2 regions of the Marinomonas sp. 63XJN7_7_ISO-PGPR-S23-202 genome follow, and region 1 is predicted to be linked to the other one. Evidence: predicted binding sites of a transcription regulator. Region 1 holds the regulator's gene; the other holds the start of a gene.
The links. Region 1 encodes PhoB, which activates phosphate uptake and scavenging genes when phosphate is short. Its sites were predicted from a motif close to TGTCATANNNNTGTCANA; they were not measured.
Positions count from the first base shown of each region.

Region 2: the regulator PhoB is predicted to act here: its motif matches at 2,046-2,063, upstream of AC0VYG_RS06205 (phosphatase PAP2 family protein).

Region 1 is NZ_CM149677.1:5,100,344-5,104,547, reverse strand. Features, by position in the region: gene AC0VYG_RS23505 (response regulator) at 1-259, shown strand, start outside; gene phoR (phosphate regulon sensor histidine kinase PhoR) at 436-1,797, opposite strand; gene phoB (phosphate regulon transcriptional regulator PhoB) at 1,807-2,499, opposite strand; gene ubiA (4-hydroxybenzoate octaprenyltransferase) at 2,584-3,441, opposite strand; gene AC0VYG_RS23485 (chorismate--pyruvate lyase family protein) at 3,490-4,020, opposite strand.
Region 2 is NZ_CM149677.1:1,354,210-1,358,413, reverse strand. Features, by position in the region: gene AC0VYG_RS06215 (AhpA/YtjB family protein) at 1-248, shown strand, start outside; gene AC0VYG_RS06210 (MJ1255/VC2487 family glycosyltransferase) at 375-1,478, opposite strand; gene AC0VYG_RS06205 (phosphatase PAP2 family protein) at 1,475-1,990, opposite strand; gene AC0VYG_RS06200 (phospholipase A) at 2,186-3,154, opposite strand; gene AC0VYG_RS06195 (5-carboxymethyl-2-hydroxymuconate Delta-isomerase) at 3,208-3,543, opposite strand; gene AC0VYG_RS06190 (2-hydroxyacid dehydrogenase) at 3,645-4,204, opposite strand, start outside.

The DNA of each region.
Region 1 (4,204 bases):
TCGCTGCATGGTGATTCAATTTAGTAAGCAAGACGCTACCATGCTAATAAAGAGCGATGACGTGATTCCTCAGGTATTGGGACAATCTGTTTTGGATTTAGAGTTTGAGGGCAAGGTCAATCGCCTAAATTATTATGTCCAATCCGTCGCCACCACTGAGAAGAAACATGATTCAACCTTTTTAACCGTTGGTTTAGGGCTGATTGACCAAGATGCTGAAAAAGAAGCGTTTATCAGTAAGCTGTTTGATAGCTTATAGTGTTATTTATTGAACCCTTATCACCCCCTCCCAGCCTCCCCCTTGGTAAGGGGGAGGAGCGAAACAGTTCCCTTTGGTAGGATGAGCCGTAGTTCCCTCCCAGCTCCGTTGGAAGGGGCTGGGTTGAGGAATATCGTGTTCCCTCCCCTTATTTAAGGGGAGGGTTAGGGTGGGGTTTATTGGTCTTTTGCAATAGGTTCTTTGTCATCCTCAACATTTTTTTCTATTGCAGAAAACGCCGGGATATCATCCGTCCGCACACGGTTGGCAGGGAAATGACAAGAGAAGCGACTACCACGGTTGAGTTCGCTAAGGATCTGTAACTTAGCATCATGGTGCATGAGGACATGCTTGACGATGGCTAAACCTAAGCCCGTGCCGCCCGTTTTGGTGCTGCGGCCTTTATCTACGCGGAAAAATCGCTCCGTTAAGCGCGGAATGTATCTTGGGTCTATGCCCAAACCTTGGTCGGCTACTGAAAACACGCCACTAAATTCATTGGATTCCCACTTCACCTTGATGTCACCACCATCTGGCGAGTACTTGATGGCGTTGACCACCAAATTAGAAAACGCACTGTAGAGCTCGTTGTAAGAACCGTACAAACGTGCTTTTTCTGGAATATCAATGTCTAATGTATGCTTGTCAGTAAGCAGTGGTGACGCAATTTTCTTAATCGCCTCTGCCCAAGAAGACACCTCGTGCCAATGCTCTTCCTCCCGTTTATCATTGCTTTCTAAACGCGATAGCAGCAATAAATCTTCGATTAAATGTTCCATGCGCTCCGACTGCTCAGACATGTTGGTGATGCCTTTTTGCATGCTGGCGGGCAGGGAGTCTTGGAACATTTCTAACGTTTCCAAGTAACCTTTGATGACCGTTAAAGGGGTTTTTAGCTCGTGGGAAGCATTGGCGACAAAGTCTTTGCGCATTTCTTCAAGCAGATGCAGTCTTGTGACATCGCGGATAAAAATCAAATGATCATTTTTATCATACAAGGTGGTTTGGACTTCTAAATAAACGCCCTCTTTGGCCGGTGACTTAATCACCAGCGGTTCTCCAAAACGTTTTTGGGTAAAGTAACGAAAAAATTCTGGGTTGCGAACAATATTGGTAATGGGTTGACCACGATCGACTGGGCGCATTAGGCCTAAAAAGTGCCCGGCCGAGTTATTCCACCACTCTAAGTTGCCTTGGTTATCGGCCATAATGACGCCTTCTTTTAGGGCGGCGGTAGAATTCTCGATACGATTCAGGGCTTGGCGCATGCGGCGCTTCGATTTACGCTGCTTTTTCTGTAAACGGTAGACAACATCGAAGATATCTCCCCAGATGCCATCCGATTCAGGAGGCGCACCTCGTCCTGAGTGGCGTAGCCAATAATGAAATTGGTAAAGTTGATACAGCTGCCAATACAATGTTCCCAATAAAAACAAAAGTACAACGGCTTGTAAGTGGTTTATGATAAAACCGATGACGATGCAGGCCAAAAGCCCTAAAGACCAGCGAATTATTGCTCTTCGCCAAACTGCTTTCATATTATATGACTAAGTCCTTTTCGGAGAGAAGCGGTAGCCAGTCCCTCGAACGGTTTGAATCAAAAAGTCATGGCTGCTACCAATGGCTTTACGTAAACGGCGAATATGTACATCAACGGTACGTTCTTCCACATAAACATTACCGCCCCATACCTGATCCAATAATTGTGCCCGTGAATAGGCTCTTTCTTGGTGAGTCATGAGGAATTTTAGCAAGCGGTACTCCGTTGGCCCCATATCAAGTGGCTTGCTGTCAATGGTAACGCGTTGGCTAATAGGATCAAGGGTTAACCCTTCAATTTCTATTGGCTCATCTACCCCTTGAGGGGTGGCTCGACGCAACACGGCTTTCAGTCTGGCAACTAATTCTCGTGGTGAGAAGGGCTTGGTAATGTAATCGTCAGCACCGACTTCCAACCCTTGAATTTTGTTGTCTTCCTCACTTTTCGCCGTCAACATAATGACGGGAATTTCCGCTGTTGCACTGTCTTTTTTAAGGCGACGAGTCAGTTCTATACCACTGCTCCCTGGCATCATCCAGTCGCAGAGAATCAAATCAGGTCGATGGTCGACAATGATTTCGTGGGCTTGTTGACTATTTTCTGCTTCCATATATTCGTATCCCGCCATTTCTAAGGCGACGGCGATCATTTCGCGAATGGAAGACTCATCATCAATGATTAATACTTTTTTACCGGTCACAGGATCTACCCTCATCTCAGGAACGGTTTAATTAAAACGTCTTAGTATGACAGTTATATGAAAATGTCACATATTCGCCATATATTACACAAATAGTAAGCTAGCAGCGATGCCAATAAAGATACAGTAACCAATTCGGTTATTGTCTAAGAAAGCATGGAAGCAGGCTTGTCGGTCACGTTCTTTGGCTTTTTGGTATTGCATCCCAAATAATCCCAAACTGATGATAAGCGACACAAAGTAGATCCAGTTAAGGTGGGCCAATATTCCGATCCAGACCAACAGGGATAACGTCAGACCTTGTAGACAGAGAATAACAAGTAAATCGTATTTGCCGAAAAGGATCGCGGTGGATTTAATGCCGACTTTTAAATCGTCGGGTCGGTCTGTCATGGCATAGTAGGTGTCATAGGCAATGGTCCAGAAGCAGTTTGCCACAAACAGCATCCACAACTTGGGGTCTAGCAGATCCCCGCCTTGGGCGCTGTATGCCATGGGAATCGCCCAAGAGAACGCCAAGCCAAGAAATAACTGGGGCAGGTGGGTGTAGCGCTTCATAAAGGGGTACAGTGCCGCTAGCCCTAAGCCGACGAAAGACAGCAAAATGGTTCGTAAATCGGTACACAGCACTAACAAAAAGCTCAGTACGACCAAAAAGGCGAACAGCCCCAGCGCTTCTTTTTCGGACACACGGCCAGACGGTAAAGGACGATTCTTTGTTCGCTCAACGTGGCCATCGACTTTTCGGTCGGCATAATCATTGATGACACAGCCTGCGGAACGCATGCTAAACACTCCCAGAACAAAAATGACAATAAGATGCCACTGGGGCCAGCCATCGGCCGCTAGCCAAAGGGCCCATAGGGTTGGCCACAGCAAGAGTAGGGAGCCAATAGGACGATTAAAACGCGTTAAGTCGGCGTAATCTTTAAGCTTGTTCATGGGAGTCCATTGATTTAGTCGTCAGAATTAGGCGAAGCCGCCTTTATGTTATGCCATTGTCTCGAAAAATGCTTCACTGACCAAGATACCAGAGCCAAATTGTTGGAAAACAGAGCGTCTTGCCCAGACTTTGGTATGGTGATTGGTAAATAAGCCTTTGGGAAGGGCCGCTACCTCAATAGGGCTGCGTTTAAGTGCCCTATGCTTAAACAAATAACCGCCTAATGGTTTATTGTGCAAATGTTTCACTTGTCGCCAATGACCTCGTAAGGCGTTGGCTGGGATAATGGAGCGGGCGTATATAACGGTTCGACCATCGACTTTTAATAATACCGTGCGAACACGCGCAGCATCGCGTGGCTTCATGTTGAGTCGTCGTTTTTCACGCGGCGTTGCTTTTCCCCAACCATCCTCAATAACCTCTACCGTGAGTTGGCCTCTTTTTTTCAACTCTGCGGTGATGGATTGACTGGTCGTGAGCCAAAACCAAAGTGACGCCGGAATTTGCTGTTTGCTAATTTGTTTTAAGGGTTGCCAACGGTAGTGCAAGGCAAGTGTCAGATGATGATTTAATTGCATGTTAGGCCAATCGTTAAGAGCCCTTTTATCGACACTGGTGTTTCTGCCAGTGCATAAAGGTCTCGATTAGTGACATGGCTATTATATTGAGGTTTCGCAACCTTGTCCCATAGAACAATGCATAAAAAAGCCTCGCCTTTATGTCCAACGTCATGGTGGAACATCGAGGTGAGGCTGTTGATCC
Region 2 (4,204 bases), 1.5 Mb from region 1:
ATGACATCATGAAACTAAGCCGATCCACCAGTATTAATAAACTGGTCATCAGTGAACAAGTTTTCACCTTGAACGACATACAAAACCGCGTATTTACGGGGTTACCAGAAATCATCGAAGTAGACGAAAGCGAAGTATTAATTTACGAAGTGAAAGGACTGGCTGAAAAATATCAAAAACGTGTCCACCAATACATCAAAGAGATCAACCGTGCTGATGAAAACTTAGCGTTAGATACAAACGACTAATTCAGGCCAAACCTATACAAGCATATAGAAAAAGGTTTTAGCAATACCTATAAGCCGCAAATACGCCTCCCTAGCACGGCTAAAGAGGCGTTTAATGTTCATCTGCCCCGTCGTCCTGAAATGGGTTTACACTAGGACAGTACGCTGCCGCCGACTCGAGTCTGCGGTGGTCGACCCATTCAAACTAAAATCAATATCACCGGACAAGCTTGATGTTTGCGCCCACAGCTGCTCACATAAGGCCGCTAATCCCATGTCATTTTCTTTATGGAGCCACCCCACGACAGCTCTTGCCACATTGGGGTAATTTACCTGAACCACCCGACTGCTCTCTAACCAATTTTGAATAATCGACGAATTCAGTGTACTACTGGTGTGTGCAAGTTTTAGATATTCCAAAGCAATAGCATTCGAATGCTGCTCTATTTGCCCTTGTAGCGGCTTGGCTAAAATACGACGCCCCAATTGCAACGCTTCTGAATTCAGTTCGAACCCGGCATTACACAAAACGGATTCGCATTCACTTAAGTTTTTATGAAACTCAACGCGACTGAATGGAAAGACTTCAACATTGCCATAGATGCCAGGCTCAATGTCTTTACAGTGCATACGAAAATGGTAATTCGGAACCCCTTCCAGCCATTCCATGACCTCTTCACTGTCCTCAAAAGGCAAATAGACGAGCACATGGTCATCTTTGGGGTTGTTATATTTGTTATCCATCAGAATCAAAGGTGGCAAAATCGCATGACCAAAATGATGCCAGTGAGCACCCAGCTGTGTGGTAGCGGGCGCAAAATGCATCATAATCCATTGAGCGATACGACTCCCTTTAAATTGCGGAATATTATGATGAAATGCATATTGATGACCAAACCCGACACTAGGGGTTCCTTGGCGTTTCGCCGCCCAAGCAACAATAGGTTCAAAGTCCGTAATCACCAAATCGTAAGAACGAGTATTGATGGCTCGAATATCTTTCAGTAGCTTTATAATATTCGCTTTCCGGCAGGTAGAGACAATGTCCAGCTTGCCATTTCGCGCCACAAAACTCAGCCCCTGAAAAGTGTGATAATCCCCAAAGACATCCATATCGAAGTAATCTTTTGCGTCTCGTCCTGAAAAAATATAATCCACTTCAATACCCGCTCGGTGAAACTCAGCCGCCATTGAACGAGCACGAGTAATGTGGCCATTGCCAGTCCCTTGAACGCCGTACAAAATTTTCACACTAATGCTCCTACCATAATAGCCGCGCAAGCCGTGCCCAGTAATGCTCCCATTACCGTATCCGTTGGAAAGTGAACCCCTAAAAATATTCGAGACAGCCCCACATGACCGGCCCAGATATACAATAAAACACTGAATTCAGGAAAAAATTCGCTTAAACAATAGGCAATAAAAAATGCCCCAGAAGTATGGCCTGAAGGAAAAGAGAATTGGTCAGATGGGATAATAAAACTACTGAAATTTTCTAGGGCATCCGCCGGCCGATTGCGTTTAAAGCCGCGCTTTAAAAGAAAATACAAACAGCGCTCCAAAGCAAACCCCATCACTAATATCAACACTAAAGTATTAAATTCTAGCCACCACAAGGATAAAGCTAGCAGAGCATACAATGGGCCATCCGCACTAAAGGAAATAGCACGTCCTATTCGAGTAAATCCAACACGATGTTTGCGTGCCATAAACCAAGAAAAAGCATGCACATCTACTGTGTGGATATTTTGAAGGATATTCATACGCCACCCCGCTCATTATTTGTCTTTCTAACATAGAACAGAAAAATGTCAGTTTAGCGGCAGTTATATGACAGCTGTATGAAGCCCATACTCACTGTAAAATTATAATAGGATTCACAGACTAGAACGAAAAATGCCCCGAATGATACGAGGCATTGAAAATGACATTCACTCACACAAACGGCACCCGTTACCTCATAACCAGCTCGTTAGCATGATTCCCACACCTAACGTTTGTGAGCTGTGGTTATAATCGAGCAATGAATCACCGTAACCATTAAAGTACTGTATGTAACCTCTCGATTTCCCCCAAAGAGGGAAAGTAAAGCCTAATTGCACCGACCCTTTATTACCGGATGTACGAAGATTATTTCGTAGGGTCATATCAAATGTATAATCGTCAATGGTATGCACCATGGTCAATTCCCCATAACCCAAATATTTTTCAATATCAGGATTATCATCGTCGGCGGCATTTTCAGGAATACGATACCAAGGTTTGATGGAATAAACGGTATTTTCAGTCTGAAACAAAAAGTCGACGTATAAACGGTTCCAAGAACGAGATAAAGCCGTTGATTGTCCATTCGATTGATGCACAATACCGTAGCTTATATAAGTTGGCTTAATACCAAACAAAGCTTTTTTGGGCTCCGTCATTAGAAACATTTCTGGCTCATAGTTAGTGTCTCTAAAGGGCGCTGAAATACTACTATTGTATGCTTGCCAATAGGACAGCTGGGTGTAGGCCACCCATAAACTACTGTTTTTACCAACCACATCGTATAAAACAGGCACTTTAAAGCTGAATTGAAATTTAAATTCAACGTCATTTAAATCATCTGAGCTGTTTTTATCCCCTAAAAACGCCCGACTGACAGGGTGAGGGTTATAGTTAAACGGTAAAAAATAATTGGTTTTATAGGGTGTTAATACAAACGGATTATTAGCCGTTGCTTGCTCTTGTTCCATGCGTTGCTGTATAAGGCCATGGGCCTTTTTAGCACGCTCCGAGATAGGTTCAGGAACAGTGGGCTCTTCCGGCGTCGAATCATCAGAAGTATCGGGGTTAGCGTTAACAGACGATGGATCCGTCAGTGCTTTACTCTCTGTTGCCCACAACAAAGAAGGTGAACATAATATCAGTACTAGCAACCATTTCATGTTTTTGTCCTAGGGTCTCTCAGAGAAAGAGGTCAGTATTACAGTGACAGTACTCATTTTTTTGTGTAGGTTTCTTTGTCCATTTCACATATGTCGACAGTGAAACTCACATTCACCACCTTAAAGCCCTGTAGAGCATCAAGAACTAAAGAGGAGAGTGCTTTTCTGTTCTCAACTGAACGACCAGATAGCATCCGAATAGTGACATGCACAAAGGCATCATCCTTGCCCCCTGTCACAACGTTTTTGTAAGCAAGCGCCCTTAACTTAAGATCTTCCTCTTCAAAAAGGCCCGAAGCCAAGCAAGCCGACTTTACCGCGTCCAGCCAATCGACTGGCGGCACTTCTTGTTCTAAATTTTGGCTGTATTCGACAATACAATGAGGCATACACCACTTCCTTATAATATGTTCGCAAAATATTATCGTTAGTATACTACGGCCATATTGCAGGCCATTCAGAAAAGTGAAAACCTTTATTTATTTCATGATTAATAACCTAAAGAGGCATTAACACCTTCTGGGATAAAACCATTCGCACGATAGAGGCGAATCGCCTTCGCCACTATTTGACTAGCAGAAGTGGGATTCGTTGGTGCGGAAATATGAGGTAAGACAGTTACCTTCGGGTGAGACCAAAAAGAGTGTAAAACGGGTAACGGTTCTTGAGCAAACACGTCTAATACCGCATGATCTAGATGTCCATTATCCAAGTGTTCTAACAAAGCCATTTCATCCACTATGGGGCCTCGGGCAAAATTAATCACCATAGCACCACTTGGTAACAGAGCCAACCTTTCATAATTAAGTAGACCACGGGTACGATCAGTCAAAGGTAGCAAACAAATCAAAATATCACTGTCCCTCAACAATGCTTCTAATCCCTCGTCACCACAATAACACCTAATTCCCTCAAGAGTTTTGGCCGTTCTACTCCATCCCGACACACGAAAACCATTGTCCACTAGCCGGGCTGCACTAACCTGCCCTAGTTCCCCTAATCCTAACACCCCCACTCGTCGGTCCTGTGGCATCACCATTGCCCGTTGAT